DNA from 3 places in the Desulfosporosinus sp. genome. Region 3 is predicted to be linked to each of the others. Evidence: riboswitches for the same ligand, from Rfam matches in the RefSeq annotation. Region 3 holds a riboswitch; each other region holds the start of a gene.

The links. A riboswitch is a leader RNA that binds a small molecule or an ion and turns the genes downstream of it on or off. The one in region 3 is predicted to bind cobalamin.
Region 1: linked by a shared signal. The riboswitch ahead of HGJ98_RS01800 (alpha-ribazole kinase) and the one ahead of cobT (nicotinate-nucleotide--dimethylbenzimidazole phosphoribosyltransferase) in region 3 are both predicted to bind cobalamin.
Region 2: linked by a shared signal. The riboswitch ahead of HGJ98_RS02190 (ABC transporter ATP-binding protein) and the one ahead of cobT (nicotinate-nucleotide--dimethylbenzimidazole phosphoribosyltransferase) in region 3 are both predicted to bind cobalamin.

What each region holds. Positions count from the first base shown of each region.
Region 1 is NZ_JABZFS010000010.1:17,521-31,487, forward strand. Features, by position in the region: gene HGJ98_RS01765 (branched-chain amino acid ABC transporter permease) at 1-629, opposite strand, end outside; gene HGJ98_RS01770 (ABC transporter substrate-binding protein) at 823-1,986, opposite strand; gene HGJ98_RS01775 (hypothetical protein) at 2,376-2,534, shown strand; gene cbiD (cobalt-precorrin-5B (C(1))-methyltransferase CbiD) at 2,694-3,821, opposite strand; gene HGJ98_RS01785 (energy-coupling factor transporter transmembrane protein EcfT) at 4,036-4,848, opposite strand; gene HGJ98_RS01790 (ABC transporter ATP-binding protein) at 4,839-6,674, opposite strand; gene HGJ98_RS01795 (ECF transporter S component) at 6,692-7,207, opposite strand; gene HGJ98_RS01800 (alpha-ribazole kinase) at 7,220-7,993, opposite strand; cobalamin riboswitch at 8,153-8,326, opposite strand; gene HGJ98_RS01805 (trimethylamine methyltransferase family protein) at 8,437-9,849, opposite strand; gene HGJ98_RS01810 (BCCT family transporter) at 10,039-11,604, opposite strand; gene HGJ98_RS01815 (sigma 54-interacting transcriptional regulator) at 12,056-13,876, opposite strand.
Region 2 is NZ_JABZFS010000013.1:35,577-49,543, forward strand. Features, by position in the region: gene HGJ98_RS02180 (hypothetical protein) at 1-451, opposite strand, end outside; gene HGJ98_RS02185 (energy-coupling factor transporter transmembrane protein EcfT) at 478-1,215, opposite strand; gene HGJ98_RS02190 (ABC transporter ATP-binding protein) at 1,196-2,725, opposite strand; cobalamin riboswitch at 2,826-3,001, opposite strand; gene HGJ98_RS02195 (catalase) at 3,083-5,221, opposite strand; gene HGJ98_RS02200 (hypothetical protein) at 5,598-5,864, shown strand; gene HGJ98_RS02205 ((2Fe-2S)-binding protein) at 5,935-6,411, opposite strand; gene HGJ98_RS02210 (FAD binding domain-containing protein) at 6,404-7,246, opposite strand; gene HGJ98_RS02215 (xanthine dehydrogenase family protein molybdopterin-binding subunit) at 7,243-9,570, opposite strand; gene HGJ98_RS02220 (YIEGIA domain-containing protein) at 9,938-10,855, shown strand; gene HGJ98_RS02225 (hypothetical protein) at 10,859-11,062, shown strand; gene HGJ98_RS02230 (ABC transporter permease subunit) at 11,215-12,069, opposite strand; gene HGJ98_RS02235 (ABC transporter ATP-binding protein) at 12,073-12,969, opposite strand; gene HGJ98_RS02240 (hypothetical protein) at 12,969-13,967, opposite strand, start outside.
Region 3 is NZ_JABZFS010000092.1:27,742-32,239, forward strand. Features, by position in the region: gene HGJ98_RS22245 (hypothetical protein) at 209-658, opposite strand; gene HGJ98_RS22250 (ParM/StbA family protein) at 685-1,794, opposite strand; cobalamin riboswitch at 2,015-2,198, shown strand; gene cobT (nicotinate-nucleotide--dimethylbenzimidazole phosphoribosyltransferase) at 2,307-3,386, shown strand; gene cobU (bifunctional adenosylcobinamide kinase/adenosylcobinamide-phosphate guanylyltransferase) at 3,468-4,112, shown strand; partial or broken gene cobS (adenosylcobinamide-GDP ribazoletransferase) at 4,112-4,498, shown strand, end outside.

The DNA of each region.
Region 1 (13,967 bases), on a different contig from region 3:
TCATAGTAAAGCCCAACAAGAATGCCGGCTGCAGCTGCCAAAGCCGAGCCTATACCAAAGGTTAAGGAAATAATGGTATCTACATTAATACCCATTAATCTGGCGTTTTCCACACTATGTGAAGTGGCACGCATAGCTACTCCCAACTTGCTCTTCTGAACAAATAGATACAACCCAACCATAAGTAAAATGCAAACCAATAAGGTGTATATCTGCATACTGCTTAGAGCCACATTACCAACCTGGAACGTCTTTATCTGAAAGGAAGATGGAAAAGCACGGGTTTGAGTACCCCAAACTAATTGAGCAAAGTTAGTTAGGAAAATAGAAACCCCTAAAGCGCTTAATAAGGGAGCAATTTTTGCAGAATTTCGAAGTGGGCGATAGGCAACCCTCTCTACGACAATCCCCAGGAAAGCTACAATGGCCATGGATATTAACATAGCTGGTATTAATCCCAAGTGTATCTGTTTTACTAGGAACAAACCAATAAATGAACCGATCATAAATATGTCCCCATGAGCAAAGTTGATGATTTTCAATATGCCATATACCATTGTATAGCCTAGGGCAATCAGAGCATACATCCCGCCAGCAGTAATGCCATTAACGAGTTGCTGTGAAAACATAGCGCACCTCTTTTCCGGATGATAGTTTATCTAAAGGAGCATGAAGTTTCATCCACACTCCTGTCTGATAAACCGTAGACCTTATTTTATACTACCAGAAAGTATAAAACTTACGTTATTATACTTTCTAAGCATAAGTGCAACCAACGGTTTCGCTCTCGCCGAGGCTCGGCGAAGCCCGGGTTTTCTTTATCTACTTATTATAAATTTCGAACTTACCGTTTTTAATAATTAATTTTAATGGTTGCTTTAAGCAGTCTCCATTTTGATCAAAGGTTGTGATTCCGGTGGCACCTTTGAAATCCTTCAATGTAGTTAACCAGTCATTGATTTTTTTACGATCCTCACCGGCATTTTTGACTGCGGTAAACATAATGTTGGCAGCATCGTAGGCGAACGCAGCCCAAATATCCGGTTCTTGCCCCCACTTAGTTTTATAGGAGTCAATGAAAGCCTTGGCTTCAGGATAGTCAGCAGTACTATGAAAAGCTCCAATAACCCTAATGCCTTCAGCTTCTGCCCCTCCAAGCTGAATTAAGGCATCTGAATAAAGACCATTAGATCCAAATACAGGAAGAGTTATGCCAAGCCGCTTACCCTGTTTGACAATCATCGCAGCTTCATTGTATTGCCCTGCGATGAACAAAGCATCAGGTCCAGCATTCTTTAATTTTGTTAGAATTGCACTGAAGTCTTTAGTTTCACCAAGATTGTAAGGCTCCTGCATCACGGCTTTAGCGCCTAATTCTGTTATCTTTTTGTTATAAACATCGGCCAAACCTTTACCATAATCATCGTTTTCATAAAGGATGGCAATTTTCTTATAACCTTCGTCTATGGTCCATTGGGCAACAAATTCACCATCGTAAGCATCCGTAGTTATGTCCCGGTACGTAAATGGACCAGCAGCTGTAACTGCAGGTGACGTTGAGCCGTATGCAATATGTGATAATCCAACTCGATTGTATACAGGTGCTGCAGCTAATGTGCATGAACTGGTGTAATTTGCAAGAACACCCAGAACAGTAGGATCTGCTACAAACTTATTAGCAATTGATGCTGATTCTTTGGGATCTGCCTTATCATCTGCTTCAATCAACTCTACTTGTTTGCCATTAATTCCACCTGCTTCGTTGACTTGCTCAGTTGCCAATTCGACAGCTTTTTTGATTGTCCCCCCGGTCTCAGCGATCGCCCCAGTAAACGGTCCTGCTAAGCCAATTTTTATTTTATCTCCGTTTTCAGTTTTTTGGCTATCGGTAGAAGCGCTTTTTGTTCCACATCCAGACAGAACTAGAGATAACACAAGACCAGTAACAAAAATCCGTGTAATGTTTTTCTTAGTTTTGAAGAACATTTCAAAATACCTCCCTAAAAATATTTATTGATGACCCGGCGAATAAGGGTATACCCTTGAGCTGAAAGGTTTTAAGAATTAGTACCCATAACTCCCATAAATCTACATCATTTTAACCCCCTCTTCTTGAACATTTATTTCAATATAAGCCCTTTGAAAACAGAGGTTTACATATAGGAATTCCCTTGGTCCAATATTGGTCTGAACAATTTTCTAATGATTATATTCGCTTTCTCTTTCAATATTCCTTCAAGTATTCTGAATAAATTTATTATTTTTAATATTTAGAATTAGATCCTAGTTTAACTGGTCGAACGCATATGTTAATAAGCGGTTTATCTTCATTCCAAGGGGATTCCACATATTATTAACTCAATCTCCAGGATGCTTTGACACGAGAGCAGGATACCATTGAAAGTACGAATGTCGCCCGAGCTATTTCTGAACAATACAAATTAACATCCCAGTTCTCTGCCAAAGAGGGCTGGGATTATCTTCTACTTCTGACACAAAAACAGAGGGACAGGTTTATTGTTTTGAAACAATAAACCTGTCCCTCTGTTTTTTTCCCTCTGTTTTTTCTCTGTTTTTTGTTTTTATAAGCGCTACTTTTCCGCTAAGAAGAAACAAGGAAGACAGGCTAGTTATTTCAGAAAATCAATGAGCCTGTCTCTTTGTATCAAGCAAAGCGTGTAAATTGCCTACGTTTAAGGCTCAATAGACCACGCCCACCCTTGTTCCTCCACCATCTTAAAAGCTCCCTGATCCCAGCCAACCGGTTGACCATTTAATAAGGTCATGATCGTTCCAACGCTTAAACGTCCAAAAGTGAACGCTTGGGCTCTTTCACTCGCTAAGTGTGCAAGATGGTGAAGCAGCTTTTGCTCTCCAAGGTGTAAAAGTTCTGTGGTAGCCCCTTCGGTCGTTGGAAACTCTGACAGATGTTTCAGAGTTTCGAGATTAAGCCCTGCTAATGCAGCATGTGCCAGCAAAACTTCCATTCGAGCGTCTGCGACACGATTGTGGGTATGGAAAATACCGCCCGAAACCTTAATGAGCTTGCCAACATGCCCTAAAAGAATTACTTTTTCGATTCCACGGTAGGCTGCTTCTTCTAACATATAGCCGACGAAATTACTCATCTGTATGATTGCTTCGGTGGGAACCTTAAAGCGTTCAGTAGCAACCCTATATCCGTAGTGCCCCGGGGTGAGCACAATGGTTTTATGCCCATAGGCGACTGCCTGATCCAACTCCGGCAGGATGGACGTTTTAAACGCTTCCTCGGACATCGGTCGGACAATCCCACTGGTCCCAAGGATTGAAATTCCGCCTATGACCCCTAATCTCGGATTAAGCGTGCGCAAGGCAGTAGCTTCCCCTTTAGGAACTTCGATAATAATTTCGAGTTCTTCCTCAGGGAATACCTCCCGAACAGCTTCACGAATCATCCTCCGAGGCACCGGGTTAATGGCGCTTTCCCCAACCGAGAGAGCCAATCCTTTTTTAGTGACGGTCCCAACTCCCTGGCCTCCTCGAATATGAACCTCTCCCTGAGGAGAAAGGAGACGTGCTATGGCATGGATCTCAAGTCCATGGGTGATATCTGCATCGTCTCCGCCGTCTTTGAGAATAATTGCCCTAGCCATAGGGTGGTTAGTTTCTGCCCCGTGAATGGGTATCGTCAAGCGCGCGGAATTTGGCAGTGGTATCTCTACTCTCTCAGCTATACTGTCTCCTTTAAGAAGTAAACAAGCTGCCTTTGCTGCACCTGCTGCACAACTACCTGTGGTATAACCTTCACGCCAAGTATGTCGATCCTTATCTCGTGCCATCGTTTCTCTCCCACATTCATATTAATTCCGGAAATCATTTGTCCACTCGTGTGACTCCCATTTCAAGGGGGAGTGATACTCGCTAATCCGCTTAAGATTATGAAAAAACATTATTCATTCACTACAAAGTACTTAAAAGAAAGTATATGTCATGTAAGGCCTTAGTTCAACTAACTAACATAAACAAATAACATAAACACCGTGTCGCTATGACCTATAATATCCCTAGATCAAGTCCAAATCGAAGATAAGCACCTAAAATTAATAACAGCAAAACAAACGTCATCGCCCAATAATCCCTTGGAGCAAAGGATATTTCGCGCATTGAAGTCCAAGTACGCGTTAAACCATACCCCCGATTCAGCATTGCCATCGATAATGAGTTAGCCATCATTATTGAATTTATAAACAAAGGAACCATAATCGGCAGATAGGAGCGGATGGAACCGATGATCCCCTTCTCGTTGAATTTCGTTCCACGTGCTTTTTGAGCCTCTAGAATTTGACGCCGTTTTTTATCCAGGGTGGGAATAAACCGTATCGCTGTTGTCAGCATCATGGATACCTCAACAGGAACCTTCATCTTATGAAAGAATTGAGTGAAATCATCGATTGATGTGGTCAAAGTCAATACAGTTGAAGCAAGCATCATACTAAAAAGACGAAAGATAAACGTTGTACCCATCAAAAATCCTCCTAAAGTAGCCCCCAGTCTGTCTCCTGGCAGGGCATAAAAGAGGATCGCTTGGCTCGAAACACGATCAAAGCGCTCTGGTGCAAATGAAAATCCTGTGATCAGAATAATCGATAAGATGATAGGAATCAAGGGGAGCAACATTCCCCAAATCTTTCGCAAAGGGATCTTTATCCAAAAGGCTAAAAGTCCTGTAGAGAGGACAAGTAAGAGTTGAAACTTAGGATCTTGAAACAGGAAGGACAGAATTATAAATACTAAGAAACCGAGCACTTTAGTCCGAACATCCAGACGATGGAGTAAGCTATCACCCGGTAAATACTCTATAAGCATCCTCTCTTCTCCCTTTCGAACATCGCCGTAAACTCACTTGATTCGATGAAAGTAACATCACCTAAAATATCCTTCAAACGGAAGGAGAGCCTACATAATTGGGGTGGGATAATGGCAGAGTCGAGGAGGATTTGTTCCTTCGAAAAAACGTCTTGAGGAGTACCCTCTAACAAAATATCCCCTTCTTTTATAACAATTACCCTCTTGGCATATTGGGCTACTAAGTCCATATCATGGCTAATCATGATAATTGTTGTCCCTGCAGCGTGAAGTTTACGAATTAAAGCCATCATGGTCTGAACTCCTGCCCAGTCTGAGCCAGTGGTTGGTTCGTCAATGATCAGCACTTTAGGCTTTAAGACCAGAATTGAAGCCACTGCAATCATTTGCCGTTCTCCCTTGCCCAAACTATAGGGATGAACACTGCGGTACCTATCTAATCCAGTATACTGAAGGACCTCATCAACTCGTTCTTTGATCTCTTCCCCTCTAAATCCTGCATTTTTCAGCCCAAACTCCAGCTCTTTCTCGACTGTAACGGAGAATATTTGATGATCCGGGTTTTGAAAAACATAGCCAATGGTTTTTGACAAATCGGACGTATCACACTGTAGGATGTTCCGGCCCCCAACGATAACTTCTCCACCGGTAGGCTTTAAAAGTCCATTAAAATGTTTAGCTAAAGTTGTTTTTCCAGCCCCGTTTTGTCCGATTAAAGCCACGAACTCACCCGCTTCAATCGTCAGATTAACCCCTCTCAACACAGGCTGGTCTGAGTTGTATTGGTATATAAGATCACTAACTTGAACTACTATTTCTTTCTTAGGTAGGTGAAGTTTCTGCGGTGAAATGAGATCTTTTCTCTGTCCTGGTGTGTGGCCCTGTGCTAGTCCTAGTGCTAGTCCCTGTGAGTGTGTATCTGCACATGTATTCATATTCGTATTCGTATGCCTATGTCGGTATTTGGGTAACAAGGTTCGTATCATGTCTTCTCCAGAGGGCATATCTAACGGGATTTCAGCAAAGGAGATCCACCCCTTTTCATAAAAATCCCATCCGATCTGACTGACGGGCAAAGGCTTTATTCCCCACTGAAGCAAGAGAGGAATATTGCGAAAGAGTTCTGTCGGAACTCCTCTCCAGACCACTTCTCCTTGATTAAGTACCACGACCTCATCTACCTTATGAACCAGTTCTTCAATGGAGTGTTCGACTAATAGAATAGTCAGGTCCTTTTTCCACCGTAAATCATCCAGTGTTGCGTAAATTTCTGATCGTCCGATCGGATCAAGCTCTGACGTTGGTTCGTCCAACACCAAGATTTCAGGTTCCATTACGAGGACTCCTGCTATCGCCAAGCGTTGTTTTTCACCACCTGAGAGTTCTTCGGTTAAACGATGATTATATCCCTTAAGACGGACTTTTTCTAAGGTTTGATTGACTATCTGTTTAATCTCCTCGAATGGTATTAAGAAATTTCGAGGGCCAAATGCCGTGTCTTCCTCAACCGTTCGGCCGATAATTTGAGTCTCTGGATCTTGTTGTACCAGCCCAAGAACCTTAGACAGGACCTGTACCTTGGTTTTCCCTACATTCTTACCAGCTACGCTTACCTGTCCAGTTAGATTCCCCTCCAGAAGTTGGGGAATGAGACCATTAAGGCATAAGCTAAAGGTCGTCTTCCCCGCTCCCGTTGATCCCATAATAAGTATGAATTTTCCTTTTTCTACGGTTAAGCTTATGTTTTTTAAACTTGGATCTATTGAATTTGGATAACAATACGTTAGTTCCTCGATTTCGATCATTGTTTGGATCTCCACGTTCACGGTTTTCACCTCATTGACTAAATAAGCCGACTTCCCTTAATTGCTTTATAGGCTATTGCTGAAATGATAACGTTCAGAGCTGCTCCTACGACGAGAAAAGGCATTAATCCCAGAACCCCACCCATCCCCATCATTGGCAACATGGCATAGGATGATGCGACCCCATTAAGGATAATTCCAACGATGACTGCAGGGATCAAACCGAGCTTCTCATTTACCCAACGATAAGCAATAGCCCATAAAGCCATTTGTAGAGCAATATACAAATGGATCGGAATCGTCATAGGAAATCCGATAACTGCAGCCGTCAGCAAGTGTCCAAAGGCAATGACGACCGCACCTGTAAGTCCGCCGAAGGCCAATGCACTGAAAAATCCAGGCGCTGAATCCATACCAATGGTTCCTACAGGACTTGGTATCTTAATGAGGGCTCCCACAGCACTTAAAGCAATAAAAATGGCCATAATCGATAGTCTTTTGACATTCCAAGCAGAGAGTTTTACGTCCTGGGTCTTTGTTTCCATAGTATTCATGACGATTCCTCCTTAAATTTTGAATAAGTTACCGACTTTAGTTAAAGGCAATCGAGGAGATTTAGTTAATACCTGATTCAAGACGCCCTCTGAAATCTCTGACTGGAACGAAGACCTAACAGAGAATATCAGACAGCTAGAAGGTCCAGCTGATTTATCCAAGTCGAGAGAACAAGTAGGTTCAATGTGTAAGCGGGTGTTTACACCGGCAGCAAGTAGTTCTGCTTCTCTACGAATTCCTCTTGAGCCAACAGGGATAATATCAAAGACTCCTGAAATTCCCAAGAGGCTTTGGATATGGTTAATTTGTACTATTTCAGGATCATCAGGATTCGTGATTTCCGGACCTACCTTCGGAAGTCCTAAACAAAAGATGTCATCACCTGGTTGAGCAGTACCTATGCGCAACTGATTCTTCTCGACTACTCCAACCACACTGATTCCAAGCCCTGTCTGCTGTGTGATCATGTTTTTTTCTGTGCTGATGGCCATAGGTAACTCCGACAAACCCGCGGAGTCTAACTCTTCTTTTACCCCCTCTAAAATCCTATCAGCTGTCGGATGAGGCTCATTGGAAATTGCTACTGTCATCATCTTTACTGCAGCTCCAGTTGAAAGGACTTCCATCAAAGTCACGCGTGTGGTTAACCTTCCAGTAATAATCCCTGATATCTTATAAGCATCTAAATCCTTCATACCAATGGCACCACAAGAATCACAGGAACCCACCAGATATTGTTCAGGATTTATCGAAACAACCTCAACATCCCGACCAAGATATCCCAATCATTTCACCTCCTTTCCTTTCCTGATAGGATATTCATAAACTTGTCAGCTCAACTTAAGGGACTTTGCGAAAAATACACAAAAAAGTTCACAGTCTAATCCACACGTTCAATTTAGCGATTGAAAATGAGGATTGACCATGAACTTTACCTTTATTCATGACATACTTACGTTACAGGCAGGTCTCCTGACTTAGATTCATCAACTTTATGCGCCTTCCCGGTTTCCCAGTGGCAGTGCATAAGCCTCCTCTTTACAGTGGTGGGTCCGTCTGGGATTCTCACCCAGTTCCCTATTCTCCCTCTAAAGGGCACCAGTAACAAATCAATATTTAATTAATTGTAGTTTAATACAAGAAGCATTAGATTACAAGATTTTATTTTTGACACTCAGTCTTATAGGAGCTAAATTGTCTGTACCAGTAATCTTGATGCTGTCTAATCCTAAATTCCAGCCATTTCTTTTAGTTTCAGCTCAATTGACTTATCCAAATATGGGATCTCGTAATTGTCGATAATTTCATTGACACGTTTTTCAGCTTGGTTAATCATTGGCAAAGATCCGTTTAATCTCCATTGATCATAAGTCTCTCGATTCGAGAGGGTCGGCGGCCAAAACTCTGTACGGAAATTTTGATACGTATGGTCTGCTGTTAGATATTGGCCCCCCGGACCCACTTCATCAATCAGTTGTACCGCTAAATCTTCAGTCTCGATCTTAGTTCCTCTCAGAAAACGACGTACTATACTGCAAATTTCATCATCCACAATAAATTTTTCCAGAGAGACGGACATATAAGATTCCAAGATACCTGCTGCATGGAGAACAAAGTCCACTCCGGCCATTCCTGCAACCTGAAGGTTCATCATACTTTCATAGGAAGCTTGAAGATCTAATGTTTTACTGTCGGTCACACATCCTCCTGCTCTGCAGGGCAAACCGTAGGAGTGGGCAATTTGTACTGCCGAAGCAATGATCCAGGCTCCCTCAGGCGCCCCGATACTTAAAGACCCGTTTCGCATCTCTGTAATTGACGATGCTGAGCCATAAATCACCGGAGTTCCCTCACGAATAGTTTGAGCAAGGGTAATTCCTGCGAGTACTTCAGCATTTTGCAAGGCCAGCGTACCCGCCAGAGTAGTCGGTGAGGTTGCTCCGGCCATGCCTAAGGACGCAATAATTACCGGTTGTCCCGCTTCTGCATAAGCTATCAGGGCCCCGACCATTCGTTCATCCAACATCAGAGGAGTGATTGTGTTAATCAGGCTTATCATAACGGGTTGTTTCGGAATGCCGTTATCACTTTCAAAAAGCGTTGCAGCCATCCTCAATGAATCTTTAGCATGTTTCTCTCCAGTCGCGCTGCCCATAAATGGTTTATCCGAGTTAACCATGCAAGCATACAACATAACGTTATGCCTGTCTTGCTCAGGAATATCACTGGGCTCTACAAGCACACCACCAGAGATACCCATATTAGAACTTGAGCCGGAAAGCTTAGCAAGTTTAATAAAATCAGCAAAGGTTGCCTTGCGTTTCAATCCTGAAGCTAAAGTAACATAGGGTGCTCCGTATCCCGGAGCAAAAACAGGATCTCCAGCACCAACTATAATGCTATTCTTAGGATTTCTGGCATAAATGCTGAACTGTCGGGGGGCTTTAGCTATAGCTTCTATGACCAGTTTAGGTGGGAAGTAGACTCGTTCTCCATCTACTTTAGCTCCGGCAGCTTGTAAAACTTCTCTAGCATAGGCATGATCAATATTAACTCCGGTACGTTCCAATATTTCCAGACTAGCTGCTTTTATTTTGTTAATTTCTTCAGGTACTAGTGTCAAAAGAGTTGGTTTTGTCAAAATCTTTCCCTCCCCTAAGCAATGCGATGGCTGACGTCTATTCGTATAACCCATAATGAAGGGCAGTTAATCCATGACTGGGATAACCAATGATAAAATTTAATTGAGAAACAAAGACCTCACACTTTTTTCGATGCAGGCCTTTGCTTCCCAAAGATTCAGTTCCCTCCAATGAAGGTATTTATTCTATTATCCTCTTGCTGCTTCCCTATTTGCTATAGGAGCATCCTTTGTTAAGTTTTTTTGGGGTGCAAATTCTTCGTTAAAAGACTTAAACATACAATAAATAATCCCACAAATTATCAGCATAAATGGAAAGGCCGACAAAATTGACGATGCCTTCAACGCGGCAATCCCGCCGGATGCTACCAATGCTGCTGTCACAGCTCCTACAATCATTCCCCAGAATACTCTTAATCCGGCATCCGGTTCAAGATCGCCACCGGAAGAGTACATTCCAATACAGAAGGTAGCAGAGTCAGCCGATGTAATAAAGAAAGTAGCAATTAAGGCTGTTGCCACTATGGCGAATACATGGCCGCCGGAGATATTACTTAATGTAATAAACAAAGCGCTGGTCATATCTTTGCTGACAGCCTCACCAATTCCCCCCGCTCCAAAGAGGTCAATATGAATAGCCGTTGAACCAAAAATTCCAAGCCACAGAATACTTAACATTACCGGGGCAATTAACACACCAAGAACGAATTCTCTTACAGTACGCCCTTTCGAAATTCTGGCAATAAATCCACCGACAAATGGGCCCCAAGATATCCACCAGGCCCAATAGAATACAGTCCAGCCTCCTACCCAATCGTAGCCGGCTTGCTTTGCATATACTCCATTAGGATCGGCATAAAAGCTTAACCAAGCAATATTTTGCAGATAATCACCGGTTGCTGATACAATGGAATTTAAAATATACAAGGTAGGACCGGCAACTAACAAGAATACCATCATAATTCCCATGAGGGACATGTTAATATTGCTTAGCCATAAAATTCCTCTTTTAATCCCTGTTACTGCTGAAATTATAAACAAGCATGTAACAATCCCAATGATCACAACTGTTATAGTATTATTTACAGATATACCGGCCAGATAATTTAATCCCCCGTTAATCTGCATAGCGCCAAAACCTAAAGAAGTTGCCACACCGGCGATAGAAGCTATGACCGCGAAGACGTCAATTGCTTTAGCCCATCCGCCATCCAAATTATTTCTTCCTAAAACCGGTTCAAAAATTGAACTGATTCTAGCCGGCAGACCTTTTCTAAATCCAGCATAAGCAAGGGCCATACCGGTTATCGCATATACCGACCAGGGATGCAGTCCCCAGTGAAAAATGGTTTGTCTTAAAGACCATTGAGCAGTCGCAACTGTATTCGGTTCTCCTACCGGAGGAGCAGCCAAATACGACATGGGTTCAGCAATGCTCCAGAAAATCAAACCAATCCCCATTGCGGCACTGAACAGCATAGCAAACCAGCTAAAAGTAGAATATTCAGGTTCATCATCGTCTTTGCCCAATTTGATTTTTCCATACTTACCGAAAGCAAGGATAAAACAGACAAGAACAAAAATGCTTACAAGCAAGAGGTATAACCATCCGAAAGTAGTATTAATAAAGTTCAAAGCTCCGTTAATAGCTTTTCCCGCAGCTTCCGGCATTGAAGCCATCCAAACGATAAAAACTAAACAGATTAAAGCAGAAGGATAAAATACTTTCTTGTCTAATTTTTTTAGAAAATCCACTAAATAACCTCCTTTTTAATTTTGTAGTTAAAAAGATGCTTAACCTCCTTTCATTCTAACACTACAATTCATCGAATTGTGATTTAAAAAATTATATTTTCTGAATTTTAAGTATATTGCAATAAGTATGCCAAACTTGCAAATTATGGTTTAATCTCATTATTTTTTAGGGCTAATTCTTTTATGTGAATCCTTTTATGCTTAAAGAATCCTGTAAAAATCAGTAGTTTTCGGCTAAAGGGCTCAAAGTTTCGAAAAATACCAAAGTGAATAATTCTTAAAATATATCCGATAAATTAGAAAAGCTTTTTAGACAGACTAAATTAATCATGTCCAAAAAGCTTTTCTATCCAAAAAGTTGTCTCATTATAAGAACGCAAAAAGTAATGCCTTCTCTAAAACCTTTACAGTTCAAGTCTTATAGGGTTTCTCAATTTAGGATTAGCTTTTTCTATTTGGGAATTTTAGTATCAAGCCCCAAGTCTTTTATCTTTCTGTAAAAAGTAGATCTACTCATACCTAGACTATCGGCGGCTTTTTCTTTAGCTTGACGAGTATTACCGAACTTTTTCAACGCAGATTTTATCGCGTTTTTTTCTATTTCAGCTAGTGTTAATTGATCATCTCCCGTTGATAAACTGGCATTATCCTCGAAATGATCGTTTACTCGGGAAGACAAAAAAGTACTGTCGATAACATTTTTGGTGGCAATATTTACTGCGTACTCAACGGCATTTTCCAGTTCTCTGACATTCCCCAGCCAAGGGTAGGCAAGCATTTTTCTTTGTACCTCTTGTGTAAACCCAGTTATTTGTTTCCCTAATATTAGATTATACTTATCTAAAAAATGATGGAGAAGAAGCACTAAATCTTCTTTCCTTTCGCGCAACGGGGGAACATAAAAAGGAATGACACTTAACCTATAAAAGAGATCACTTCTAAACAATTTTTCTTCGATCATTTCTTCAAGATTACGATTTGTTGCAGCGATAATCCGGACATCGATCCATACTGGTTTTACTCCTCCAATCCGTTCAATTTTGACTTCTTGGAGTACCCGTAACAACTTCACCTGAAGATGCATTGGCATGTCGCCAATCTCATCGAGAAATATTGTACCACCATTCGCCAGTTCGAATTTCCCTGGTTTACCTCCTCGACTAGCTCCAGTAAATGCTCCCTCTTCATACCCAAAAAGTTCACTCTCTAAGAGGGTTTCTGGAATAGCCCCACAGTTTATGGCGATAAATGGACCGTTTTTGCGATGGCTTTCTTCGTGAATGGCCCTGGCAAATAACTCTTTACCGGTTCCGCTTTCGCCAGTAATCAAGATTGTCGAGTCAGTCCCAGCAACGAGCTGCATTTTTTGTTTTAGCATGATCATAGTTTTACTAGTCCCTAATATCCCATCGAGAGAATATTTACGCTCTTCTCTGCGCATCTCGCGGATACTTCGAATCGAAATAACCAGACCGATAATTTCCAGATCCTTTTTGATGGGGGTAATGGTACTAATAAAAAGGCAAGTTTCTTCCTTGCTTTTATACTTAATCTCTTGTTCGACGTATTGTTGTCCAAATTTAAGAACTTTAGGAACAGAAAACTCTGGAAAAATATCATTTATATGTTGCCCGCAGGCTTGCTGGGCAGAAATACTCAATAACTTTTCGGCAGACTTATTAATATGGGTTATATCGCCGACATGGTCAATAGTCACTAGTCCCTCGACAATAGAGTTAATGACTGCACTGAATTGGTTTGCCATTAAGGAAAGGAGGTTGTTCATTTCATTCACGTCAATTTTGCTGCTTGTTAAGGCTGCAAGTTTCGTTAAAAAGTTTTGCAATTTGTCACGGTTAGCAAGCAACTCATTTTTTTCCACTTCATCGAAAGCAAAAATTGAAATTGTGCCAATAACATTTCCGTCCAATATTATGGGAGAAAGTATTGCAGCTTTGATTTTGCAGATGATTTTTTGCTTACAATCTTTGCACATATTGTGATTAAGAGGCTCATCATCTAAAACAAAATTACTGCCATTATTAATGATTTGAGCTGTTATAGATTCTTTCCCATAAATAAACCCAATTTCGCTCTGATATTTTCCGGTCCCTGCAATGACTTCTAAGTTGTTATCAATGATTACTACTGCAAATTCTATCACCGCAGCAATAACTTCTGCTATTTGTTGGACATAGGATTGGTATGTTTTCAATTCTGACATGAAGGGTGAACATAGTTTATCCCTAGTAGCCTTAATAACCTCACCCATGACAACATTTCCTCCTTTTACTCAAAATGAGTAGGTCCAGAAACTTATAATGCAATAGCTATGCCATCTATATAGTTTGCTTGAGACCTGT
Region 2 (13,967 bases), on a different contig from region 3:
TTAAGCTCGACGATAAAAGTGCGATCTTCCAGTCAAGATGAAAGACGTAAATCAATCCAGCCATGACGCAAAGGTTACCGGTAACGGCAGCTCCGAGCATTGATAATATATGATGGCTTAGTTTCTCCATGGAAAACTTACTGGAAATTAAGGAGTAGACTATGGATCCGAGGACATTTGCGAATAAGAAGAAAAAGCCCAGCGGTGAGTAGCCTGTAGCCATGGCTACAACAGCCTCCACTACCCCGGCGATAATACCCGCCGGTTGCCTGTACATTAAGACAATCAGACCTGTAAAAAATGCCCAACATGTGCCATTTAGGAGTAAGAGGGTGGGATCCAATATTGCGTCGATACGTCCTGTAACCTGCATCATTATCAGCATTACGATCCCTATGATGACGGAGCCTACCAATGCTTTTGTATCAGTTCTAAATAATTTTTCATTCATTTCTAAATATCCTCCTCTAATTCTAATTATAGTAATGGTAATACCTTGTTAACCAGGCTGATGCTTATTACCATTAACATCCCAGAGATTAAGGCAATATCGTAAGGCTTAAGGGCTAAATTAGACGTAAAAGTACGGGTTTTGGTTCGTCCATAGCCTCTTAACTCCATGGCTAGGGCAGTTTCTGCAGCACGCCGGACAGAGCGATATAAAAAAGGCAGAAACGTCGGGAAAATACCTTTGAGATTGTCCATGGCACTCTCCATCTTAAGGCCCCGGGTACGCTGGCTATCGACTATGGATATATATTCAGCTTTCATGATTGGAAGGAAGCGGACGCTTAACCCCACTAACATGGCAAAACGGTAAGGAATTTTGAATTTCATGAGCATCAGGGTAAACTCTTGTGCTGAAGAAGAGGTAAAGAATTGCATACTTGCAAAAACAATAATGCTGGCCTTGAGGATCCCGGTGATCGCTAGAGGTATAGCTTCACTGTATATTTTGAGGATTCCCCATTGGTAGATCAGAACACCCTCCCGACAAAAGACCAACTGTACGGTCAGTATCTGTAGTCCCAAAAGGAATAAAACCACGATCATTGCTTTATACCGCTTCAAGGAACCTGTTAAGATTAGCGAGGTCACAACCTCTACTAATAAAACCATACTTAACTGAAGGGCGGTCCCACTAATCAGTGAAAAATAAATCATTAAAACATACCAGGCCAGCTTAGTCCTGGGATCAAGCTTCGACAGTCCCATTTTGAACCTCCCGGAAAGAAATAATATTATGGAAATTCAAACCAATTGCTTTAAGGGTTTTGAGATATTCCTCGAGATCTCTTGTCAAAATATCTAGTTGAAGACGGTGATTATTCATGGCCACTATCCTGTTAGAGTATTCTTTTGCCATGGTCAGATCGTGAGTGATGAGTAGAATGGTTTTGCCACTTTTCGATAAATGAAAGAGTTTATCCATAATCATGTACCCTTGGGTTTCGTCAAGGCCTGAAGTCGGTTCGTCGGCGATAATGAATTCCGGATCACTGACGAGTATGGAGGCTAATGCTAAAAGCTGGCGCTGGCCGCGGCTTAAGCGATGAGGATGGAGCTTTTTATAGTCCAGCAGCCCCACAAATTTCAGGCACTCATCAATCTTTTGTTCTATTACTTCATTTTGTTCCCCCCTTAGCTTGAGTGAAAATCCAACTTCTTCTTCGACGGTACTTGCGAAAATTTGATAATCAGGGTTTTGAAACAGAAAGCCCGCCCGGAAACGGATCTCTGCCAGCTTTTCCTTATTCAGAGTCTGGTCAAACACTCTTATTTCACCTTTAGACGGCTTTAAGAGACCGATAAGCAGCTTAGCTAACGTTGATTTTCCCGAACCGTTTAATCCTATGATTGCTAAAAAGTCACCCTTTACTATTTCTAAATTAATATCTTCACAACCGGACAAATGGTCTTTGTACGTATAGGTGACATCAGTGACTTTAGCAATCAGTTCGTTGGACTTACCCTGAACCGTATGTAAGGATTTCAACCTTTCTTTTCGACTCTCGATTTGCTCCTTGTAATATGCCTCCGGCGAATACTGTTTAACGATTTCGCCTCCCTGAATATAAAAGACCCTGTTGGCATAGTTGAGGACTTCTTCAATTCGATCCATGACCAAAATAATGGTAAGGTTTTGAGTTTTATTCAACTGACCCAACCGCTTATAAAGCTCATCACGGCCCAGGGGATCAAGTTCAGCGGTGGGCTGGTCAAGAACTAAAATAGGAGCATTAAGGGCTAAAACACCCGCTAAAACGACTCGTTGGGCTTGCCCCCCTGAAAGAGAAGTAGTCTCCCTGTTTTCATACCCTGATAGACCCACAAATTCCAAGGTGTTTTTAACCCTCTGATCAATTTGTTCTATGGGAATTTCCAGATTGCCAAGGCCGAAAGCAACATCTTCGTAGACATCCAAACCAATAATTTGATTTTGGGGTTCTTGCATCATGTATCCAACATAGTCGGACATTCTATTGAGGTGCATATCCTTAATATCTTGCCCCATGATTGTGACTTTTCCGGTTAATTCTGCTTTATGGTAGTGAGGAATTGCGCCTGTAATGGAATGCAGCAAAACTGATTTACCAGAGGCTACACCACCTGTAATGACGATGAAATCTCCCCGATTTATTTCGAAATCAATGTTTTTAAGTGCGGGTTTATCTTCATTCGGAAAGACGAGTTTTTCGATGTTAACCTTCGCAATTGTCTCCATAGCAACTCCTAAATCAATGATTTTAGAAAACCTGGTGGTCTCAAAGCGGTAAAAGAACAAAAAAGTTCTAGCTTTAATAAGCTAGAACTTTACCTTTGTCCTTTTGCAATATTTCATAGGCAGGTTTCCTGACTTGTAGACTAGAATGTACGCCTTCCCAGTTTCCCAGTGGCAAATGTACATTTTTCAAACATCTACTTACAGTGGTGGGTCCGTCCAGGATTAGAACCTGGTTCCCTATTATCCCTAGCGGGCACCTATTAAATAATATATTTAATTGACTTCATGATAGAATAATTTAGATATTTTGTCAACAGGAGTTTATGAAAATTAACCCAGTTGTATTGAAAGTGCTAATCAAGCAGGAACCACTTCTTTCTTATTTTGACGGTACCAATGACGATGCTGGGAAATGGCCTTCATGAATTCTTTACTAAAAACACTCATATCTTCTGCATTACAAATAGTAACTACGCCCAGTTCTGTCACCAGCTGTGCCTGTGTGGCTGCACCAGCCATTGCCACTTCCTTTATAGCAGAAGCCCTTAGCAGGTTTACACCTTCATTAGCGGCTCCAATTGCTTTAGCGTGTTTAAAGGCTTCATTGACAAAGTGCAGTGAATCACCCTGTATCACTAAACTATCCACTGATTGTTGCCCTCCGGCTATATATACAGCATCATACTTGATAGAGCCAGTCGTCACATAGTTCTTTCCAACTTCTAATTGCAGTCCATCCGAGCTTGTAAGTATTCCTAAATTTTTACTTATGATTTCACACTGAATACCGTTGGCCTTCAGTGTCTGCATAACTTGAGTCAGCTCTGGATAATTAAATCCATTCTCCGCAAGTATGGCAACCTTACGGGTACGAGCATTCCTAATGGTATTCTCTTGGCTCACTGCCGGTGAAGATGCGGTCACTCCCGATCCGCTGGGAGTATTAGGCGGCTGTGCGCCTACACCTAAAGCAATCGCATTGGCTAATTGGGAGTTCACATTATTAAACATATCTACGACTCTCTGTTTGATATTCCTATCCATAACACTTCCAACTTCGAAGTGGAAAGCTTCAATGATATGCTCCTTTTCTGCAGCAGACATACTATTCCAAAAAAGAGTTGCTTGACTATAGTTATCCTTAAAACTTTCGCTGCGCTCTCGAACTTTATTCCCTTCGACTTTTTCCGTGTAATGGGCATAACCTCCCTCAGTCTCTGAGGCTGGCTTCGGGTAATTCCTATTAAGAGAATTGGGCGAGTAACTTGTCACTCCCCGGTCTATAGTCATACGATGAGAGCCATCTCGCTGATTATTATGTATAGGCGCAATAGTATGGTTAATAGGTATTTCGTGGAAGTTGGGACCGCCTAAACGAAGAAGTTGAGTATCCAGATAAGAGAAAAGACGTCCTTGTAATAAGGGATCATTGCTAAAATCTATTCCCGGAACTACATGACCCGGATGAAAAGCAACTTGCTCTGTCTCCGCAAAAAAATTATCCACGTTACGATTTAAGGTCATTTTTCCAATCAGTTTTACAGGTGTAATTTCCTCAGGCCAGATCTTCGTTGGATCCAGAATATCAAATGGGAAATTAAATTCTTCCTCTTCATTAAGCAACTGTACACCCAATTCATACTCAGGGAATTCGCCTGAGTCGATTGCATCCCAAAGATCACGCCGATGAAAATCCGGATCCTTTCCAGCTAACTTTTGGGCCTCATCCCAAACCAAAGAATGTACCCCCAGCAGAGGTTTCCAATGAAACTTAACAAAACGTGCCTTACCTTGATTATTGATAAATCTAAAGGTATTGACACCAAAACCCTCCATCATTCTGAAACTTCTAGGAATAGCCCTATCCGAGAGCAGCCACATGATCATATGAGCGGTTTCCGGCGTACTCACTACAAAATCCCAAAAGGTATCATGGGCTGCAGAAGCTTGAGGTATCTCATTATGCGGTTCAGGCTTAATAGCATGAACAACGTCGGGAAACTTAATGGCATCCTGAATAAAAAAAACAGGAATATTATTGGCAACCAGATCGTAGTTTCCTTCTTCAGTATAGAATTTTGTGGCAAACCCGCGAACATCCCGTACTGTATCTGCCGACCCTCTAGAACCAACCACTGTTGAAAAACGTACAAAGACGGGTGTTTTTTTGGATGGGTCTTGGAGAAACTTAGCTTTCGTAAACTCACCCATAGACTCATAGACCTGAAAGTAACCATGTGCACCAAACCCTCGGGCATGGACAACACGCTCTGGAATACGTTCATGATCAAAATGAGTTAACTTTTCTCTGAAGTGGAAATCTTCCAAAAGAGTTGGTCCTCGACTACCAGCTTTTAAGGAGTCATCAGTACTAGCTACATATAACCCTTGATTCGTTGTTAGTTTATTGTCATCGTGACTTACCTTGAAGACTTTTAACTGTTCTTCTTTGCTCTGTTCTCCAATAGCAGTTTTATTCCGCTGCAATAGATCCATTTTTTCCTCCTTTTGGGATACTTAATTGCATTCTTAAGCTTCAGATAGATTGATACTGTAAGACCAAAGCTTGTCTTTATTAGTATTTCTTAGATATATTTCCTTATACTTTAGATAACCTTTGCAAAATCGTTAATGAAATCCAAGTTTATAACCTTATAAGTTTTCAATCTGTTATTGAACTTACAACTAAGTTGAACATCGAGACTTCTGTTGTAGGAGTCTATCTTATGTAAGCAGAGTACGGCAATCCCACTTGTAGAAGAGGGATTAACATCATTGGATAAAGGATAATTGTTAGTCTTCGCATAACGGCTTAATTAGAATGGCATGCTGTAAAGATAGGATTAATCTCTATGGAGGAGGAACCAAATTAATGCAACAGAACCAACAAGCTCAACAAGCAGCTCAACTGGCTGAGCGAACAATTCAGAAAGCCTTACAATCGATTCAACAAGCAATACAGATAGCCGATCCTCAAGCTGTTCAACAAGCACAACAGCATATACAGCATGCTATCCAGCAGGCACAGCAAGCTCAAAATAGTTCTCTAAAAGATCAAAAACAACAATTTCAACTGGTTCTACAACAACTACAGCAAGCACTTCAACAGCTGGAACAAGCTAATCAATTGCAAAGCTAAGGAATACAGAGATAGACGCCTAGTGGAAGTACCCCTAGGCGTCTATCTCTGAGTTTTTATTGATCATTATTCAATAGTTCCCATTACCGGTAGAGCCGTCTGCCAGAACTGATTTTACAGCTTCTTCAATTTCTTTATACCCCGTACAACGGCATATATTTGACTCCAGGCAATCTTTTATTTGTATATCATCCGCTTGTGGATAGTTGTTAATTAACGAGTTGCTATTCATAAGAAATCCGGGCGTACAATAACCACATTGGAAAGCAAACTTCTTTATGAACGCTGTTTTGAGAGGTATGTTTTGCAGCCCTTCCACCGTAGTAACTTTCTTACCTACAGCCTCTATGGCAAGCATCAAGCAGGACTTCATTGCTTGGCCATCCACATCAACAGTGCAAGCACCACAATCACCGTTTAAACAACCGGGCTTAGCTCCTGTCAAACCCAGTTCTTCACGGAGAACATATAAGAGGGTGTCTGAGTGACGTACATAAACTGAACGCTCCTCACTATTCACATTCAGTGTAATTTCTGATTTATTCAATTTCCGTTCCCCCAATAGTATCCAGCACGTCGAGTAATGTATTCTTGAATACAAACCTCCGATAATCCTCAGAGCCATGAACATCTTTCAATACAGGTGCCGGGATTTGCCGCATTGCTTCTTCTATCCTCGCCTCTTTAGGCAAGGCTTGATTATTTAAGCTCTCATCCATTTTTTCGTTACGAAAGGGATAGGAGCATAAACCACTAAACGCGAATCTGATTTGTTGATCTTTTTTTAGTGCTGCGATGGTCATTAAGGGGTAACCTACATCCCATTGTCTCCGTTTTTTGATGCAGAGAAAAGGCAATTCGCTCTCCTTCTCTTCAATCATGATCTGGATCAGCAGTTCTCCTCTTTGCAGCCTTAGAGTCTGATCGAATACCTCATTTAGAGGCAATTGTTTTAACCCTCCAGGGCCAGCTATGATAACTTGACTGTCTGTTAACAAAAGAGGTAAGATCGTTTCCCGGTAAATAATATTAGCACACATGTTTCCACCAAGAGTAATTTTATTTCTAGCCGTATGGTCAGCAATTTCACCAATTGCTTTGTTTAAAAAGCGAAAATATTGGGATTCTCGAATCCTATTTAAGGTTTGGGCTGCTCCAAACGTTAGTTTATTGGCTTCTCTTTTTAAGACGAGACATTCTGGGATCTCCTTAATATCAATGACCGCACCCGTCTTAATTTTATTAACTCTGCCAAGAGTGATGATTTCTGTACCCCCGGAAAAATAGATGGGCTCCTTCCCCTGTTGATCCAAGGATTGAAACAGTGAGATCGCTTTGTCAATTGAGGACGGTTTGAAATATTCGAAATCATAGGAAATCAATATTCATTCACTCCTATTTTTTGTCTCCAAATTGCCTCAGGAGTAAGGGGAAGTCTATTCAACTCCATTCCGGAAGCCACTGACAAAGCGTTTGCTAAGGCTGCAGGCATACCTATCAAGCCATGTTCCCCAAGGCCGCGGGCTCCGTAGGCACTCTCGATATAGGGTGTTTCGATAAAGCTAACCACATACTCCGGATGATCACCATATCTGAAGGGAGTATAGGTACGAAGGCGGGAATTAAGCACTTCTCCCTGCTCACTAAATACAAAGGTCTCACTACTTCCGAAATTTAACCCCATTTCCATAGCACCCATTACTTGCCCTTTCGCTAATTTCCTATTGAGCACTATCCCTGCATCGATAACGGAGTAGGCCTTAAGAATTTTGTATGTATAATCCCGCGTATCAAACTCTATTTCTGCCCCTTGAGCAGCTACTGTATACTCGGGTCCGGGACGTCCTACACCTGTTTTTGGATCGATATGTGTCAAATGTCTTAACATATATTGCCCTCGGCCAATGACCTGGCCGCCTATCGCATAGCCATGGGGGTATTTATAGCCATAACAAATATCTTTTACCTTTATGTAAATGTCGGGTTCGTTTTTGACATAAACCCTTTCATTGCCTACCTCAAGCTCATCGGGAGAACACATCAGCACACGGGAGGCAATATCCTTCATTTGTACAATGGCATCATCTGCGGCCTTCAATAAGGCTCTACCAGCCATCAAGGTACCCCTGCTGGCCACAGTTTTCCAATGCTCGGGTATGGATTGCGTATCGATTTCCATTTTGACAAATATTTTATTGACATCCATTTTCAATTTCTCTGCCAGCATCTGAGCAAGTACGGTTTTTGTTCCCATTCCGATTTCAACAACCCCAGACTCAATGTTTACACTGCCATCCCTATCAAAAACTAAAATTACTCCAGAGCTAGCATCGCTATCAATAGTTGATGTCTTCCAAATACAACTTATTCCTTTAGCACGAACTTTCCGATCATTGATGGGAATGACTTGTCCCTCATTCCAGTTCATTTGTTGCTTTAGGGTTTCAATACAATTGGGTAAATTTCCAACGGTACTTTCATTAAGACGAATTTGGGTTGGCGTCGTCTGACCTGGCAGAATTGCATTTTTCATCCTCAGTTCCAGGGGATTCATATCAAGCTTCTTAGCTAACATATCCATAGCTCTTTCAAAAGCAAAGGAAAGCTCAGAATGGCCAAATCCTCTGTAGGCTGTTACATAGGGGTGATTCGTGTAGACACATAGAGAGTCACACCATACGTTATCAATATGATAAGGTCCTGTCGAAGTGACTGCCGCAGCTCGGCTTATGGTTGCTCCCTTATCGGAATAGGCCCCCGTGTCAAACATGTAAAGGATTTCTGCCGCGGTTAGTTGCCCATCCTTTGTAGCTCCTAGCTTGATAGTGGCATCCAGGCCTATATGTACTGGAGAGGTAATCATGTCCTCTTCCCGTGTATTTACTAGCTTTACCGGTCTGCCCCCAACGGCTAGAGATGCCATATAGGCAATCAATTCCAACTGAACAGCTACCTTTCCACCGAAAGCTCCGCCGACTAAGGGGGTTTTGACGATAATCTTCCCGTCCTCAAGGTTAAAGTAATCGCTCATAAGGTGCTTGATCATATAGGGAGACTGAGTAGCTGAAGTAAAGACAACACAACCATCCGGGCGTATTTCGGCAATAACACATCGTGTTTCCATAGCCATATGATCCGATTGAGAAAAGGAAAAACTAGCCTCTACCATTTCATGGCTAGCTTTCCATCCTTCATTCATGCATCCCTTGCGAATCTTGATACGATCTGCAATGTTGGTATTGGCCTCCGGATAAACATGTTCTATTCTTTCGTATACGGCTAGATTTTCGTGAACTAAGGGTGCACCTGGAAGGAGGGCATTCTTAGGAGAATTCACAACGGGCAGCGGTTCATAGGTAACTTCGATTAATTCAGCGGCCTTTTGGGCCTGAAACGCAGTATCTGCCACGACGACGGCGACAGGTTCCCCATGATACCGTACCTTGTCATAGGCAATTGGAGGTCGATCTTTGATTTCCTCTCCTGTTAAGGGGAAGGGCTGACCAAGTACAATCCCCCGAACGCCTGATACTTTCAGGGCCTTTGTCGTGTTGATTGCCTTTATTTTGGCATGTGCATAGGAGCTTACTACCATCTTTATATGTAACATATCCTTGCTCGAATGATCACCAGTATATTTAGCTCTACCCGTTACCTTTTCAAGCCCGTCTTTACGATAAACACTATGTCCAATACTCCAGCTCATGAAATTACCGCCTTTAGAAAAATGTATCTAAATATTAGTGCGTTCTATTTATTATGAACTCTACTAATCTCATCTATTCTCTTATTTATGGAATTAACTCCGTTTGACTAAAGCTGACCTTCGAGACTTCTGTGACATAAGTCTCCGTAGGATAGTCTTTGGTAAGATTATCGCGCCCCCGTAGTAATTCATTCGTAACCAGAGCAAACTATGAGACACCCATATTCTAAAATGGGTGTCTCATAGTTTGCTGGAAGGTCCTTCACACTCTTTGTATAAAAATACTTATTTGGCAAATTATACTGCTATGTGCTCAAAGTACAGGATCCGTATATATGATCGAAATGAACGATTAGGAGTAATTAAGATGCCAAACAATAATGATCTAATCTCACCTGAAGTGCTTACTCTTATTATTACAGCAACTATTATTGGAACCTTGAGTCGAATTTTGACCATTAAACTAGATTACAGACAATACCCCAATTATCCAAATGGCTATTTAATTCATGCAGTAACAGGTGGGCTTGCTGCTTCAATCGGTGCGTTTATCATACCGGCAGTTGTGGCAAAGCAATTTACAGCGGTTACCTTTTTAGCCTTAGCAATACAACATTTTCGAGAAGTTCGAAAAATAGAAAGAGAAAGTCTCTCAGATCTAGAAGGAGAAGAGTATACAAAACGTGGTAAAGCTTACATCGATGGGATCTCGAAAATCTTTGAAGCACGTAACTACATAGCATTTCTGGTTGCCCTTGTTACTGGTATTACCATTCAGCTCTTGCAAAGCCTTACGACTGTTTCTATGTTGATTGAGGTTGGATGTGGTTCCGTTGCGGGACTTATCGTATTTTACATTCTTAAATTATTTACAAAAAGGCAAAAAATAAGTGATATTGCTACCGTAACAGAAGGCAAAATTGAAATTACTGATTCCAGTCTATATGTTAATGGTATGTTTATCTCTCATTTAATGGGTAGAGAAGAAGCTAAAAAGTGGTTTATAGAGGACGGGCTTGCTGCAGTTATTAATCCTAATCATAAACACTTCCAAATCCCTCTTCTGAATAAAGGTCAACGACAGGCAATTATATTTGAAGTAACACGTAGAATAGGGCAGAGAAAGATATATAGCGTTCAAGAGATTAATAGCGGAAAACTAATTATTGCCTTAGTTCCTGTTATCAAAAATTTTAACTTATTTAAAGAAACGATTTTATTAACACCTTTATTAGAAACGGTAAAAAAGAATCCCGAATTATTGCGCAAAAATAAAGGAGTGTAGCTGATGACAAACAATGGAGGCGGAATCCAGGGTATACTCGCATATGTCACTACTGATAAAAATCGCTATCTCGGTGGAGATCCCTTGGCATTATTAGCAAAAGACAAAGAAGAACTACTTGAAATATCTGAAGCAATTGCTGAAGCTTTTTTGGCGAATATTCTCCAACTTGTAAATGGAGACTACTTAATCATAAAAAAGTCCTAACTCACCGGAGGTACCCTTCGACCGCTTACGCTTATTCCGTTTTATAATATAACTCTTTGCCTTTAAAACAAAGCAAAGAGTTATATTATATAGATTTAAAGAGAAAACTAACACTTCTATCCGGCTTGTTGAATTTTTTAGTCGAAACTATTTTAAGTGATATCTTTCCTGGAAAATTTCCGTATGGCTAAGATCACAAATCCAAGCATGTAGATGACAATATAGATAAACATCCATATACTTGCAGGTTTACCGCTGCCGGATAAGCTAGCACCAGACATAGCGCTTGCCGCAAGCCCAGAGCTGGGGACCATCACCCGTTCCATGGTACTGTAGATCGTTTGAAAAGGCGAAATCAGACTAATAAAAATCCCAGTACCAATGACCGAGTTATTATTCACGTACTGCCCAATCATCTCGACCATGCCGCCGACATTACCTAAAATATAAACAAAGATCATTAGGATACCATTGGACACGGCTTTTAAGGACACAGATCCAAAAACTGTTAAGCAAAGGACAGCCACCGGGAGCAGAAGATATAACAGCCATCCTGTAATGATTTGAGAGAATGTTAAACTGGTTATGGTGCTAAGCCCAAACAAGGCTCCGATGACCAGAATCAATGAGAAAAGCAAGGTTGCGTAGGTACAGGCTAAAATAATCAATCCGCCAAGTTTCCCAAGAATATACTGATAGCGTTGAATGGGACGAGTGAGAACTCCTTGAATTAGGCCTGAATCGAGTTCTGACGCAATGGCACCCGATCCGAGCATAATAGTTAGCAGGGCAATTAACATGGCAGAAAATTGAAAGCCCATTTTGGTAACCATTTGAATGGCAAAGGGTCTGAATTGGTCTCCCATTCCATGAGTCACTGATGTGTTGGGAAAATAATTGAGCATGACTGTCCAAAATATCAAGTACAAAAAGGTGACGATACCCATTATGATAAACGTCTTTTTTCGAATGGCTTCATTAAGGGTTGTGATTAATATGGCACCGATGAGTTATCCCTCCTCCCCAACAATTTGCATAAACACAGTTTCAAGGGTCTCTCGATGAGGTGTTAACTCATACAGGGTCACACCATTTGAGATAAGGCTAGCTGCCAGGGAAGGAATTTCTTCATAATCTTTTAAGGAACATGTAAGACTACCATCTGCTAGTTTTTGCAATTCGTAGTGTTTATTCAGTTTTGTAAACAAGTCTTCAGTTATGCCCTTAGCACGGATTGTTAGGGAAATTTTATTCATGAGTAACTCGTCCATCCGGGCAGATCTAACAACGGTTCCTTTGTGAATAAACGTAACACTGTCGCAAACTGCTTCCACTTCACTTAAAAGATGACTGTTTAGAAAGACAGTTGTTCCTTCATCTTTCAGAGAAACAATAATGTCTCTGACATCTTTACGACCAATGGGATCCAGAGCAGACGTCGGCTCATCCAGAAAGATCAGTCGTGGGTTGGGCAGCAGCGCACAGGCTAACCCTATTCGCTGCTGCATACCTTTACTATAGGAACCGACTTTGTATTTTTCCTGCCCTTCAAGTCCTACTAACTTTAAGACTCTGCCAATTTGATCCTTCTTATTCTTTAATTTGCCTAATTGGGCGTGGAAATTCAGCAAATCTAAACCTGTCATCCAATCTTGATAACGAAAGAGTTCAGGGAGGTAACCCATTTTTTCTCTCGCTGAAACATCACCAAGGGGTCTGCCAAGGACTGTGCCGCTTCCCGATGTGGGAAATACCAGTCCTGTCAACATTTTTATACAAGTACTTTTCCCGGCACCGTTACGGCCAAGGAATCCATAGATTTGTCCGGCTTCTACCGAAAGATTGATTTGGTCACATGCCGTCTTGTTACCATACGTTTTAGTAAGAGCATGTGTTTCGATGATCATTAACGAACACTCCTAGCGATTTTTGCAAGCTCTGCATCCGTCTTATTACCAATTAATCCATATAAATTGCCATCTTTGGTCCAAATCAGCACAGAAGCATTCTCCATAGTTGGCATTTCTTCCATAGCAATTTTATGAGCTTCTTTCATAGCAGCAAATTTTTCTTCGCCGTATTTGCTAATTAATTTTTCGCTCATTTCATCCATTGATGCTTTGTGCGATTCATCTGTTATTTCAAGAGATTTCGTATGAGCTAGGCCAGATGTCATGTCTGCAGGAATAGTCTCACTAAGTCCTTTTAAATCTGACAAGGTATAGATGTAACCATTTTTCCCGCCCAAATCTACTTCTCGACCGAAACCAACTAGGACAGGAAGATAGATATCGGAACTATCTTCATCGATTTCAGCCAGTTGTTGGCGCAGACTCGCAGGAATTAAGGGGAAATTTAACATAACATCTCGCAATTCATTTTTGGCAGTTTGCGGCGCTTCTAAATAAGATTTCTGTGTCGCTAAGAATAGGACATCATTGTATTTTGCGAAGGCAGCAGCGGAGGATACCATAGACATTTCCACGTTTTGCAGATCACTGGACAGCTGTTTTGGACTATTAACCCCTTTCAGCAGTTCATTGAAAGCATCCACATTTAAGGTGAAGGTCATTTTGCTGGAATCCATGGCTGAGATCTCAGGGGTTTGAGAGTCTAATTCCCGTGGCAAACGCAGCTTGAAAGCATCAAACTCCTTAGCCTGGTTTAGTTTTTTCACTTCATGTTGTGGTTGTGAAACAACGTTAATAAGAGAATTGTGTTCAAAGGTCTTTCCTTTGGATTCTTCTTTCAGCTTAGAAATGGTTTGCATACCTTCTTGCAGGTCCGCAATGGTAATTTGAATTGTTTTCACATCAGTTACACGGAAAATTGACAGAGTATCCAGCGCTAAGGTTTGCACTGGTTTTACAAAGGTAATCAGTCCCAATACAAGCGCTAGTGAAGC
Region 3 (4,498 bases):
AAACCTTTATGCCACTCCAGAGCAGACCGTCTATGATTTTTCTCCTCCTTTTAATATCTGAAAACCAAATTCTCTTATGTCTATTTATTGTATTTGTACTAATGTTAGATAATAATTATACATCACTTTTATCACTTATATCAAAGGTATTTCTTTAACTTCTTATCTTACGTTCCTAGAAGTTTCGACTTCTTGTCACATATTTCTATTATTTCGCCCCTCGTCTGCCAACTGCTGACGATTGGTTTAGAACCTTTAGAACATTTTCATCGTCTTCCGTTCCAATAATATACTTCATCATATACTCAAACCCCCCTATTGATTGGACCTTTTCGGACTCTGGAACAAGAACTGGTTCCCCATCAACTTGGCGGGCGTCCGTCTGAGTAAATAAATCGTCTAAGGAAAAGGTTTCTGTCTCTGTATCAATGGTTTCAAGGACTTCTTCAACTTGTGTTTCACTTTGAAGATAATTACAGGCATCCTGGATCTCTGGACTAACCTCCGACACTTTATCCTGAGGTAGCCTTAGACCTTCTTCCGGATTAGTTTCCAATAGTGCCTGTCTTAAAGTCTCTTTAATCAAAGCACTCCTTTTCTCCGGCTCAACCCGTTGTAATGCCAGCCAAAGATCCGCCTCGGTTTCATCAAAATACAACGGAATAAATAAAGGCTGAGCGCTTATCATGCTGAAGTGTTCGGCTTATTGGTAATGTTATTGACCAGAGTTGAAGCCATGATTCGAAATCCTATAGCATTTCCGAACTGTGGATCATCGATCAATATCTTGTTTTCCATCTGAATGTGCTCATAAACCATTTCTCCGACTTTTCCGGCAACAAGCACTGTATGCAACTTACCAAGCATTGGTTTTAGGGCCTTTTTTACTTCACGAGTGATGTCTGTCCCTAGTTGGGTAAGCATACTTTGCATAATTGGATTAAGGTTAATGGTACCATTATTCCATGGATATAGCCCGCCATTAACTCTAAAAATCTTATCTAGTTCTTTATCATCTGTTTCAATTGGATTGGCGTGATTACTTGTCAATTCTTTCAGCTTTTCGGCCACGCCGATATACGCCCATTTTAACCCTTTTTCGATACTAAAGGAGTTAGGTGGATCAAGCATAACACCATCATAAAACGTCGCAATATCTGTCGTTCGGAAGCCCGGGTCTATGACCACCACATACCCACCAAACAACTTAGGGCTTGTTGGAATTCCATATTCATTGAGGGTTTCTTTAATAAAGACACCATAACTTTGCGGAAGAACTCGAGAACGTAGGATATTAAGCTGGCGAGTCATTCCTTCCATGGGACCGGAACGAAAGGATACTGAAAAAGATCCCTTTAACTCTGCTTCATACTTGTCCTTCAAACTGGCAAAATACTTAACTGGAACACCCGTGCCAAGATACACATTAGTTTTAGGCGTTTGTTGAGCGAGAGCTAAGGCAACCACCAGTAAAGCTGTAGCCTCTTCATCTGAGGATTTATCCTCATCCCAGCAATAATGAGCTTCATTTGGATTTAAGCTCTCAGCTAAGCTGCCCATAAAATAATGCTTCTCTACGCCGGTAGAGTTATTTTTGACCAATACGTCTAGAGATGCAATCTGAGTTTCTATGTCAGATCCTTTATGAATTAGAGTATTGCCAAGGGTTGAAAAAATCCGTTCATTCCCCTTACAAATTACCGCTGGAAATAATACCTTCTTATCTCCCGTATCAAGTTTTATTGCACCAAACCCTGGATCTGCTCCAGCTACGAGTATATCGCCCTCAAACACACATGTTCCCCCTATTCATAGCTCATAAATTAACTTATACCTCATTCAGTATCAAACCTTAAACTTCGAAGAAATTGGATAGAATACTACTAATAGCTACCATTATATACGAAGGAAACACGCTTGTAAAAATGTCTTGTAACGATTACAATAACTATTCTCTTAACATTCTCACAAATACTCCTTGAGATTCGAAAAAACTTGTGTTATTCTAAAGCAAATAAATATCTTCATTTTAGGTGCCCCTTTGGGGAGAATAGGGAAGTTCGGTAGCAGCAGCTAAACCGACGCGGACCCACCACTGTATTCGAGGAGCTTCGTGACCACTGGCTTAGTGCTGGGAAGGTGACGATTTATGCAATGAATCGATAGCCAGGAGACCTGCCTAAGATGTTAAGTCTTTCCTCTGTTTGGAGAGCATTCGGTGATGACGGTAAAGTCCCGACCACAGATTTTTTTGTGGTCGGGATTTTTATTTTTAAAATTAAGCTATTATAAGAGGAGGAACCACTATGAAAAACTTAACAGAAGAACAACTCTATGCTCAATTACAAAACCTTACTTCAAACATCTTAGATCTTGACGAAGAAGCCATGTCCCAGATCCAAGTACGCTTAGATTCTCTCACTAAACCTCAAGGAAGCTTAGGTCAATTAGAACATCTTGCTAAGCAGCTCGGCGGGATCCAACGAACCTCAAAGCCAAAAATTGAAAAGAAAGCCGTCCTATTAATGGCAGGAGATCATGGGGTCGTCGAAGAAGGGGTAAGTGCCTTTCCCCAGGAAGTAACTCCTCAGATGGCGTATAATATCATGAATGGCGGCGCCGCTATCAATGTCCTTTCTCGTCAAGCAAAGGCCGAGGTTTTTTTAACGGATGTTGGTATTGCCTTCCCCATAGAAGGAAACATTAATCACAAACGTGTGGCCAACGGAACTAAGAACATGACTAAAGGCCCTGCTATGACCCGTCGTGAAGCGTTAGAAGCTCTACTGGTTGGTGCGGAGGTCGCTGAAGAAAAGATCCGCGAAGGATATAACCTCTTTGCCACAGGTGAACTTGGTATCGGTAATACTACTCCTAGTTCTGCAATTGTCTCTATCTTGACAGATTCTGCTATTGAAGATGTGGTAGGACGCGGAACGGGAATTGATGACGCAGGAGTCATCAGAAAACGCCGTGCCATTGAAAAAGCCATTGAAGTTAATCAGCCGGATAAGACGGACGCCCTAGATGTTCTAGCCAAGGTAGGAGGCCTCGAAATCGCAGCAATCGCCGGTTCAATCCTCCAAGCTGCTGCCAGTCATGTTCCCTTTGTGATTGATGGGTTTATCTCAACTGCCGGCGCACTCATCGCAGCGAAACTTGCCCCAAAAAGCGTGGCCTATATGATTCCCTCTCATGGCTCCGTCGAAATTGGTCATCGCAATGCCCTAGCAGGTTTAGGTCTTGATCCTATACTTAACTTGGATATGCGACTTGGCGAAGGAACCGGAGCAGCCATAACCTTTTACATTGTTGAATCCGCTCTGCACATTCTTGAGGAAATGGCCACTTTCGCTGATGCTGGTGTCAGTGAAAAATCCGAATAACTTAGTGAGCTCGTTCAACGCCATCCTTTACCTTTAGTTGAAACGATTTCACTCACTACACAAGGAGAGTCGAAGAACGTTATGTCACAATTCACACTTATTACTGGTGGTGCCCGTAGTGGCAAAAGTACCTTTGCCGAACGTCTTGCCGCCCACGCTAAACGTCCGGTTATCTATATTGCTACCGCACAAATCTGGGACGGGGAAATGGCTATACGTGTAAAAAAACACCAAGAACAGCGTCCCTCTTCTTGGCGGCTCATCGAGGAACCCTTGAACATTCATGATACTTTAACTCATCTTAAAGACGAGGAGGGAGTTATCCTCCTGGATTGTGTCACCCTCTGGCTTACTAATCTTCTTTTAGCTGGAGAAGCAAGATATGCTGAACAGTCGAACCCAGCGGATCCATCTGCATCCTCCGACCGTCAACTTTCTTCTTATATCTACAACTATGTAGAACCTGAAATATTAGCTAAGGTGAACGAGATTTCCCAACTTGCCCAAGAAATTAAGCCTAAGGTCATTTTTGTCACTAATGAAGTAGGTCAAGGTATCGTCCCTGAAAATCTTCTAGCCCGTGCCTATCGAGATTTAGCCGGACGAAGTAATCAGATTCTGGCACGCCAAGCTGATTCTGTCTATATGGTCGTGGCAGGATACCCTATAGATCTAAAGCCTTCCGGCGTGAAATTGCTCAATTCCCTCTTTGAGAGTGAACTATGATGCGTGGATTTCTTATTGCTCTAACCTTTTTCACGCGAATTCCTTTGCCAATTCCTAAAGATGTTACGGCAGAGGAATTTACCAGGAGTTATCGTTTTTACCCCCTCGTGGGCCTTGTTATTGGCCTGCTCCTCTGGCTTTTGGCTAAAGTCTTAATTCCTTATTACCCCCCTTTAATTTTAGGTGCCCTCCTGTTGGGAGCAGAATTAATGCTTACAGGAGGGATCCATCTGGATGGGTTTATGGATAGTATGGATGGATTATTATCCGCTCGTAGCCCAGAGAGGATCCTGGAAATAATGAAGGACAGCCGTGTTGGAGCCCACGCCTCCATGGCTCTCGTCGGCTTACTACTCCTGAAATTCACATTACTAGCTAGTCTAACC